2 linked regions of the Caldimonas thermodepolymerans genome follow. The protein of the gene in region 1 interacts with the protein of each later gene in a pairwise test. Links are inferred from orthologs where the notes say so. Each region holds a gene or a part of one and is shown on either strand. Other genes may lie near its edges. The genes, in order: IS481_RS01130 and ileS.

The links.
Region 2: the proteins of IS481_RS01130 (region 1) and ileS interact in binary tests that used the Escherichia coli proteins (3 or more experiments, as listed by UniProt). The link is inferred for Caldimonas thermodepolymerans from one-to-one orthologs.

The regions. Positions count from the first base shown.
Region 1 is NZ_CP064338.1:230,222-236,207, reverse strand. Bases 3,021-5,986 are described here. They hold IS481_RS01130 (HyaD/HybD family hydrogenase maturation endopeptidase), read right to left. Parts: upstream 4,861-5,986; coding sequence 4,180-4,860; downstream 3,021-4,179. Other genes in these bases: IS481_RS01115 (nickel-dependent hydrogenase large subunit), read right to left, coding at 5,969-5,986; cybH (Ni/Fe-hydrogenase, b-type cytochrome subunit), read right to left, coding at 5,233-5,955; IS481_RS01125 (HigA family addiction module antitoxin), read right to left, coding at 4,891-5,217; IS481_RS01135 (HypC/HybG/HupF family hydrogenase formation chaperone), read right to left, coding at 3,834-4,178; IS481_RS01140 (thioredoxin domain-containing protein), read right to left, coding at 3,346-3,831. Outside these bases: hydrogenase nickel incorporation protein HypB, read right to left, coding at 1-205; IS481_RS01165 (hydrogenase maturation nickel metallochaperone HypA/HybF), read right to left, coding at 209-604; IS481_RS01160 (hypothetical protein), read right to left, coding at 597-1,292; [NiFe]-hydrogenase assembly chaperone HybE, read right to left, coding at 1,713-2,210; IS481_RS01150 (rubredoxin), read right to left, coding at 2,207-2,434; more of IS481_RS01145, read right to left, coding at 2,434-3,020.
Region 2 is NZ_CP064338.1:1,249,147-1,252,756, reverse strand. The notes cover bases 1-3,383. They hold ileS (isoleucine--tRNA ligase), read left to right. Parts: upstream 1-360; coding sequence 361-3,183; downstream 3,184-3,383. Other genes in these bases: lspA (signal peptidase II), read left to right, coding at 3,183-3,383; IS481_RS05990 (bifunctional riboflavin kinase/FAD synthetase), read left to right, coding at 1-269. Outside these bases: more of lspA, read left to right, coding at 3,384-3,610. UniProt on the Escherichia coli protein: Catalyzes the attachment of isoleucine to tRNA(Ile). As IleRS can inadvertently accommodate and process structurally similar amino acids such as valine, to avoid such errors it has two additional distinct tRNA(Ile)-dependent editing activities.

The sequences.
Region 1 (5,986 bases):
GCTCCTGGCTCATGCCGGGCACCGAGACGCGCGCCGCGCCGGTGCCGTAGTGCAGGTTGCCGTGCGCGTGGTCGTGGTGACGGGGATCGTGATGATGGTGGTGGTGATCGTGGTGGTGGTGATGGTGGTCGTGGCCCTGCCCCGCGGCATGGACGGGATCAGGGGCCGGACCGGCGCCGTTGGCGCAACCGCAGACGACACACATGCTTCACTCCTCGGCAAGGGGAGCCGCCGGCGCGCCGGCCGGCTCGGATGACGGAAGGTCCTCGACGTACATCTCCACCACGCGCAGCTCGGTGCCGGAGGTCGGCTGCAGGCGGGCGCTGCCGCAGGCGGGACAGTCGTCGAGGCGGGACCGGATCGGCACCGTGCGGCTGCAGCCCAGGCACCAGGCCTGGCCCGGCACCTCGCGCAGCTCGACCGCGGCTTGTTCGAGGCAGGTGCCCGAGGCGATCGACTCCAGCGCGAAGCGCAGCGCACGCACGTCCACCGCACTGAGCGCGCCCGCCTCGACGACGAGCCGCCGCACCCGCACCGCGCCTTCGCGGGCCACCGCGTCCTCGGCGATGCGCAGGATGCCGCCGGCCAGGCTCAGTTCATGCATGGTGGATCTCGTCGTGGATGGTGTCGCGTCGCGCAGGACCCGTGCGGGCGGCCACCTCGAACGCCACGCAGGGGTCGAAGGCGGTCGCCAGCGCGCCGGCCAGCCGCGCGATGCCGGCCTCGTCGCCGCGCAGCCGGGCCAGCGCCCGCGCGACGCCCCCTTCGGGGTGGAAGTTCCATTCGGTGGGGGCGACGACATGGTAGCCCGCCACCCGTTGCGCGGCGTCGAGCCGGACCGCGTGCAGCAGCACGCCGCGCGCCATCTCGACCGCCGCCACCGCGGCCTGCCCGCCCAGCGGCTCGGCCCAGGCGCGCAGCAGGTCCTCGCCGGCGGCCAGCCGCGCGACCTCCTCGACGCCGGCCGCGAGCCGCGCGACGACGCTCGCAGGGCGCGGGCGGCCGCTGGCGCGCTGCAGGCGCGGCGCAGCGCCGGTCTGCGCGCAGCGGCCGTCGGGCAGCACCGGGCGGACCATGAAGCCCGGCTCGTCGAGCAGGCGCGCGCCCAGGCCCGCGAGCGCACCGGGCAGCCCGAGCACGTCCTCGACGGCCGGCATCGCCGGCACCTCGGGCAGCGGCAGGCGCGCGGCCTCGCGCAGCAGCCACGCCGGCTCCTGGGGGGCGTCGGCGATCCAGGCGTCGAGCCAGCCGGGCTCGGCCTGCAGGCGACCCAGCCAGGCCTCGGGCGCCATGCCGAGCGCGTGCGCGGCGACCCAGGCCGCGGCCCGGGCCGCATGCCCGCTGTCGCCCTGCCACAGCTCGCGCAGCGCGGCCAGCGCCTGCGGTCGCGGCGGCTGCCCGGCCAGCGGCTGCGGCCAGTCCAGCCAGAGGCGGCGCAGGTGCTCGCGCAGCGTCTGCGCCTGCCAGCTGCCGGCGCTGGGCTGCGCTCGCGTCGACGCGCGCCTGGCCGGCGGCGGCTTCCAGCGCCAGCCGCGCGGCGAGTTCGTGCGCGCCGCCGCACAGCGCGTACAGGCGGGGCATCAGCGCCGGCACCTGGGCCGCGTCCAGGCCCACGCACACGCGCGCCAGCGCCAGCGCGCGGCCGTTGACGATGCCGTGCGGCGGCTCGCGACCGGGCCGCAGCCGCAGGGTGCCGTCGAGGCGGGGCGCGGTCATGCCGCCGCTCCCGGGCGCGCGCCGCCGAACAGGAAGCGCCGCCGCGCGGGCTGCTCGGGCACGGCGGCCTCGCGCGCCTGCAGCAGCCGCATCACTTCGCCGGCCACGGCGCGCGCCGCGGCCATGTCCTCGAACTCGAACATCGGCGAGAACAGCGAACAGGCCTCGAACCGCCCCATGCCGTCTTCCTGCGCGCCGATGAAACCGTAGTCCGCCTCGCCCAGGCGGTGCGTGCGCTCGCGGCCGGGTGCGGCGACGCAGGCCGGGTCGTCCGGCCGCCAGACCAGGTTCATGCACCAGGGCGTGACCAGCACGCCCAGCCAGCCGGCCTCGCCACCGTCCAGCGTGCGGTGGTGGAAGCCCACCGCCTCGACGCCGAGCCCCGGGTGGCACATCGGCAGCCCGGCCATGCGCGTGCGCGCGATGCGGCCGTAAGCCTGCACCAGCAGGCCCGACGGATCGGCAGCGGGAGCGGCGTGCGCGCTGCGGCTCATTCCAGCACCATGAACTGGTCGGCGTCGCCGTCGCACTGCGGGCAGCGCCAGTGCGGCGGCAGCTCCGCGAACGGGGTGCCGGGCGGGATCTGCCACACCGGGTCGCCCTCGGCCGGGTCATAGACCCACCAGCAGATCTTGCATTCGAGGCGCGCGTCGCGCGACAGCCTGCTGCGGTCGCCCAGGTAGCTGCCCTCGAAGCGGGGTTGGTCGGCGCAGGCCATCACGGTGCTCCGGTCAGCCAGGCCAGCACCTCGTCGAGGCGCTCGGCCGAGTCCTGCAGGTCCTCGGGCGCGGCGCGCACCGCGTCGGGCATCGCGGTGACCTCGATGGTGTCGAGGATCACCGCGTCCTGCGAGTTGTAGTAGACCACCCGCCAGCAGTGCGGCACGCGCGTGCTGGTGACGCGGCAGTTGCCGTAGCCGCGCGACAGCACCACCACGCGCCCCTGCCCCAGGCGTTCGCCGAGGAAGGCCAGGTCCTCGGGCGACAGCGGCAGCAGCGTCAGGTTGACCACGTGCGTGGGCCGCTGCGGGGTCCAGCGCGCCACCTGGTCGGACAGCTCGGTGAGGATCGACGGCGCGTTCATCACGCCCGGCGGCAGGGCCTCGGGCAGGGCCAGGGCACGCACGTCGGTCGCGTCCAGCCGCGCCTGCTCGCCGACCAGCGAGGGCACCGCGGCGACCTCGATGCGGTCCTCGACCGGCTCGCCGTCCCGGAACACCGCGATGCGCCACACGCCGGTGAACACCGACTCCTGGATGCGCACCTCGCGCCCGTCGCCGGTGTCGATGCGCGCGCTGACCTCGCCTTCGCCGAGCACCTGGTTCAGCAGCTGGCGGTCGGCCGGGCCGAGGTGGTCGAGCGACACCGGCGCGGGCGTGCCGCCCTCGAGCACCTGGTGCAGCGCGCGCTGCACCGCATGCAGGGCCTCGTGGGCGGCCGACAGGCCGGCGACCTCCTCGCGCTCGGGCAGCACCGGCGGCCGGTAGGTGGACATGCCCTTGGGCATCTCGAGGTATTGCAGCGCTTCTTCCTCCACCTGCGAGCCAGGGCCGATGGCGCGCACCGGCAGGGGGAAGGGCTTGTACCGGGGGTCGTTGAAATCCATGGTGCAGATCCGGTGGGCAGGGAATCAATGACAGCCGCCGTCGCTCGCGGCCGCGCGCACGGGAATGCCGATGCTGGGCGCGCGCGTGACCGGCGCGGCCAGCACGCGCTGCACCTCGGCGAGGAAGACGTCCCAGTCGAGCATGCCGCCGACCGTGCCGAGATAGCCGCCGTCGCGCAGGAACACCAGCGCCGGCCGGCGCGACGCGCCGTAGCGCCGGTCCACCGCCATCTCGGCCTGCGGCTCGACCACGCCGGTGCGCCAGCCCGGCCCGCCGGCGGCGCGCACGGCCTTGAGCAGCTCGGGCAGCACCACCGCCACGTCCAGGCATTCGGGGAAGCGCACCGGGTCGCCCCACAGGAAGATCACCGCCACGCCGGGCTCGGCGAGGAAGGCATCGAGCGTGGCGTCGTTCACCCAGGCGCCCCCGGGCGCGCTCGCCAGGCGCTCGATCAGCGGCGGGATTGCCAGGGCGGCGGCAGGAGGGGTCAGGCTTTGGGTCGCGGTCATGGTCATGGGTCCCGGGGCTCGCGGGTGGCAGGGGCGGCGGCGCGGGCGCCGCCGGTCAGCTGTTGCAGCAGGTCGGCGCTCATCGCCGAGGGCAGGGCGAAGGCCGCGGGCGCCTGCGCGTCGCCGCCGGCCAGGGCCTGGTCGACCAGGTCCAGCGTGGCCTCGATCTCGGCGGCGCGCGTGGCGTCCAGCCGCTCCACCGCCGAGTCGAGGAACACCAGCACCCAGTCGCCGGGCGCGACCTCGCCGACCAGCGCGGTGCGCACCTGCTGCTCGCCCTTGCGGCCGGTGCAGCGTGCCAGCCCGTCCGCGGCCTCGATCACCTGCATGGGAATGCCGATGCACATCTCAGGCCCCCTCCTGCAGGCCGCGCGGCAGGAAACGCTCGTCGCCGATGCGGCAGGCCTCGGCCTCGCTCGGGCGGCCGGCCTCGTAGCGCTCCAGCGCCAGGTGCGGCGGCGTGACGGCTTCCTCGGGCGCCAGCGGCGTGGTGCGCGGGCGCGGCGGGCAGCCCCAGGCGGCCAGCTCGGCGCAGGCCAGCGCCAGCGCCGGCTCCAGCGCGGCGCGCACCGCCGGGCGCAGGCTGCCGCCGTAGTCGTCCAGCGTCTCGGGCTGGCAGCCCACCAGCAGCACGCGCTGCGGGTAGCGCCCCGCCAGGCGCGCCAGCGCCAGCACCTCCTGGAAGCCGGTCTGGTGCAGGCTCATCTTCTTGGCGCCCAGGTACTGCGGCACCTCGTCGTCACGCGCGGTCATCAGCGTGCCGGGCGCGAGCCCGTAGTCCACCGCGTCGAAGATCAGCAGGTGCGTGGCGGAACTCACCTGGTCGATCAGGTACAGCCCCTGGGTGCCGCCGTCGACGATGCGCACCGGGCCGTCGAACTCGTAGCGCTGCTGCAGCAGCTCGGCGCAGCGCACGCCGAAGCCTTCGTCGGCCCACAGCAGGTTGCCGATGCCGAGCACCGTGACGGCCCGGCTGTCACCGCTATCGTGACAGGTGGCGGCGGGCGAGGGCAGGGGATCGTGGGTCATGGACATGGCGTGGACGTGAGGAAAGCCCCGTCAGCGTGCGGCGGCACGCAGCCGCTTCCACGCGGCGAAGCCGTCGTGGTCGGCCTGGAGGGCGAGCCAGAAGCGGGTGTCGGCGCCGAAGTGCAGCGCGCAGCGCACCGCGGTGTCGGGCGAGATGGCACGACGGCCCTGCACCACCTCGTGCAGGCGCCGCCGCGAGATGCCCAGCCGCCGCGCCGCCTCGGACTGGCTGATGCCCAGCGGCGTCAGGAAGACCTTCTGCAGGAAGCGCCCCGGGTGCACCGGCGTGCGCAGCGGCACGCCGCGCAGCACGCACAGCGGGACGGCAGGCAGGGACGTCGCCGGCGGACGGGCCATGGTGCGCAACCCGGGTCAGTCCTTGAAGGTGCGGTGCCCCGAGACCATCGTGCTGATGATGCTCTGGCGGCCCATGATGTCCTCGCGCACCGCGGCGTAGATGTGCAGCACGACGAAGGTGATCATCACCCACATGCCCAGGCGGTGCAGGTTGTGCACGTCCAGCGACTGGCCGAACAGCGGGATCACCCAGCCGAACAGCGTGTCGGCCCAGGAGCCCGCGCCCAGCCCCTCGCCGTACAGCGCGAAGCCGGTGAACACCATGAACACCGAGCCCAGCAGGAAGACGAGGAACATCATCAGCCGCGCCAGCGGGTTGTGGCCCACGTAGCGGCCCGGGCGCCTGGCGAGGAAGGCGTACCAGCGCAGCATGCGCCCGAGCTCGACCCAGTAGCTGCGGCTCAGCAGCGGCACCGTGAACAGCTCGCGCGCGTGGTGGTTGCCCACCACCGCCCAGTAGGCGCGCACCACCAGGCCGATCGCGAACACGTAGCCGGCGGTGAAGTGCGCGAAGCGGATGTAGCCCATCAGGTAGTTGGCGCTGGCCTCGCCGGGCATGGTCGGCAGCGGCTGGCCGATGAAGTAGCCGGTCAGGCACAGCACCGTGATGGCCAGCGCGTTGATCCAGTGCCACAGGCGCACCGGCGCCTCGTACACGTAGACCGACTTGATGCTCTGGCCCTGCTCGACCTCGCGTTGCTCGTCGGCCGGGGTCGGGACGACATGGCTGGCGCTCATCGCTGGGCTCCTTTCAGCGGACGGTGACGCA
Region 2 (3,610 bases), 1.0 Mb from region 1 along the record:
CCAGCCTCGGGCTGCGCCCCACGGTCGAGGAGACCGACCGCATCCTGCTGGAGGTCAACTGCCTGGAGTGGCCGGCCGAACTGGGGGCCGAAGGGGGCTACGGTAAAATCGTGCGCGTGGAACTGCTGCACAAACTGCGCGACGAAGTCCGATTCGAAGGGCTGGACGCCCTGACGGCGGCGATCCGTCAGGACGCGGCCGACGCACGCGCCTACTTCGCGTCGCTGCACCAGCAAACGCGCCGCCAGACCACGCGCGACCGAATTTGACGCCCGCTCGACTGCCGCGAGACCGGGCCGCGTCTCATCACCCTGGCGGTCTGCCCTACCCCACATGGCACGCCCGGCGTGCCCCGAGACCATGAGCGACACCCCCGACTATCGATCGACCCTGAACCTGCCCGACACACCCTTCCCGATGCGCGGGGACCTGCCCAAGCGCGAGCCGAAGTGGGTCAAGGAATGGGAAGACAAGGGCATCTACCGGAAGCTGCGCGAGGCGCGCTGCGGCTGCCCGAAGTTCGTGCTGCACGACGGCCCGCCCTATGCCAACGGCAAGCTGCACATCGGGCACGCGGTCAACAAGGTGCTCAAGGACATGATCGTCAAGGCGCGGCAGCTGGCCGGCTATGACGCGATCTACGTGCCGGGCTGGGACTGCCACGGCCTGCCGATCGAGAACCAGATCGAGAAGACCTACGGCCGCGGCCTGTCGCGCGACGAGGTGCAGGCCAAGAGCCGCGCCTACGCGACCGAGCAGATCGCCCAGCAGATGGTCGATTTCAAGCGCCTGGGCGTGCTGGGCGACTGGGAGCGTCCCTACCGCACGATGGACTTCGGCAACGAGGCCAACGAGATCCGAGCCCTCAAGCGCATCATGGAGCGCGGCTTCGTCTACCGCGGCCTCAAGCCGGTCTACTGGTGCTTCGACTGCGGCTCGTCGCTGGCCGAGTTCGAGATCGAATACAACGACAAGAAGTCGCTGACGCTGGACGTGGGCTTCCTGTGCGCCGAGCCGGAGAAGCTGGCTGCCGCCTTCGGCCTGCCGAAGCTGGAGAAGGATGCCTTCGCCGTCATCTGGACCACGACGCCGTGGACGCTGCCGGCCAACCAGGCGCTCAACCTCAACCCCGAGCTGGAATACGCGCTGGTCGACACCGAGCGCGGCCTGCTGCTGCTGGCGCAGGCGCTGGTCGAGAAGTGCCTGGAGCGCTACGGCCTGCAGGGCCGCGTGGTGGCCACCACCAAGGGCGCGGCGCTGGACCGCATCCAGTTCCGTCATCCGCTGGCGCACGTGCACCCGGGCTATGACCGCCTCTCGCCGGTCTACCTGGCGGACTACGCCACCGCCGAGGACGGCACCGGCATCGTGCACTCCGCGCCGGCCTACGGCGTGGACGACTTCAACTCCTGCGTCGCGCACGGGCTGAAGTACGAGGACATCCTCAACCCCGTGCAGGGCAACGGCGTCTACGCCGACGACCTGCCGCTGTTCGGCGGCCAGAACATCTGGAAGGCCGGCCCGCAGATCATCGAGACCATGCGCGAGGCCGGGCGCCTGTTCGCCTCCTCCAGCCTCGTGCACAGCTACCCGCACTGCTGGCGCCACAAGACGCCGGTGATCTACCGCGCCGCCGCGCAGTGGTTCGTGCGCATGGACGAGGGCGAGGGCGTGTTCACCAAGGACAAGGCCCCGCGCACGCTGCGCCAGATGGCGCTGGACGCCATCGAGCAGACCAGCTTCTACCCCGAGAACGGCAAGGCGCGCCTGCGCGACATGATCGCCGGGCGGCCCGACTGGTGCATCTCGCGCCAGCGCAACTGGGGCGTGCCGCTGCCCTTCTTCCTGCACAAGGTGACGGGCGAGCTGCACCCGGACACCATGGCGCTGATGGACCGCGCCGCCGACCTGGTCGAACAGGGCGGCATCGAGGCCTGGTCCAAGCTCGACCCGCGCGAGTGGCTGGGCGACGAGGCTGACCACTACGTCAAGAGCAACGACATCCTGGACGTGTGGTTCGACTCGGGCACGACCCACTTCCACGTGCTCAAGCACAGCCATGCCGACCAGTCGACCTGGCCGGCGGACCTGTACCTGGAAGGCCACGACCAGCACCGCGGCTGGTTCCACTCCTCGCTGCTGACCGCCTGCGCGATGTACGACCGCGCGCCGTACAAGGGCCTGCTCACGCACGGCTTCACGGTCGACGGCCAGGGCCGCAAGATGAGCAAGTCGCTCGGCAACACGGTGGTGCCGCAGGAGGTGAGCGACAAGCTGGGCGCCGAGATCGTGCGCCTGTGGGTGGCGAGCACCGACTACTCCGGCGACCTGGCGATCGACGACAAGATCCTGGCGCGCGTGGTCGATGCCTACCGCCGCATCCGCAACACGCTGCGCTTCCTGCTCGCCAACACCAGCGACTTCGACCCGCAGAAGGACATGGTGCCGCAGGAGCAGCTGTTCGAGATCGACCGCTACGCGCTGACCCGTGCGGCGGCGCTGCAGGCCGAGATCCTGGCGCACTACGAGGTCTACGAGTTCCACCCGGTGGTCGCCAAGCTGCAGGTGTACTGCTCGGAAGACCTGGGCGCGTTCTACCTCGACGTGCTGAAGGACCGCCTCTACACCACGGCGCCCAAGTCGCTGGCGCGCCGCTCGGCGCAGACGGCGCTGTGGCAGATCACGCACGCGATGCTGCGCTGGATGGCACCGTTCCTCAGCTTCACCGCCGAGGAAGCCTGGAAGGTGTTCGCCCCGGGCCAGTCGGAATCGATCTTCATCGAGACCTTCTGGCAGTTCGCCGAGCGCGACGAGGCGCTGCAGGCCAAGTGGACGCGCCTGCTGGAAATCCGCGACGCGGTCAACAAGGAGATCGAGGCGGTGCGCGCCGAAGGCAAGGTCGGCCCCTCGCTGCAGGCCAACCTGACCATCGCCGCGCCCGAGGCCGATCGCCGCATCCTCGAGAGCCTGGGCAGCGACCTGAAGTTCGTCTTCATCACCTCGGCCGTCGAGGTGGTGCCCGGTGACGAGCTGAAGATCACCGTCAGCCCGGCCACCGCGCCCAAGTGCGAGCGCTGCTGGCACTACCGCGACGACGTCGGCCACGACGCGGCGCACCCGACGCTGTGCGGCCGTTGCACCAGCAACCTGTACGGCGACGGCGAAGACCGGAAGGCGGCCTGATGGCGGGCGGCAAGGGGGCAGCCAGCGTCTGGCCCTGGCTGGGGATCGCGCTGGTCGTGATCCTGCTGGACCAGTTCACCAAGACGCTGATCCTCGGCTACTACACGCCGGGGCAGGGCACGCCGGTCACGTCGTTCTTCAACATCGTGCGGGTGCACAACACCGGCGCGGCGTTCTCGTTCCTCGCCGGCGCCTCCGGCTGGCAGCGCTGGTTCTTCATCGGGCTGGGCCTGGCCGCGGCGGCGTTCATCGTCTTCATGCTGCGCCGCCACGGCCACCAGCGCCTGTTCGCCTGGGCGCTGGCGCTGATCCTGGGCGGCGCGCTGGGCAACGTGATCGACCGCGCCCTGCACGGCTACGTGGTCGACTTCCTCGACTTCCACTGGGGTGGCCGGCACTTCCCGGCCTTCAACATCGCCGACAGCGC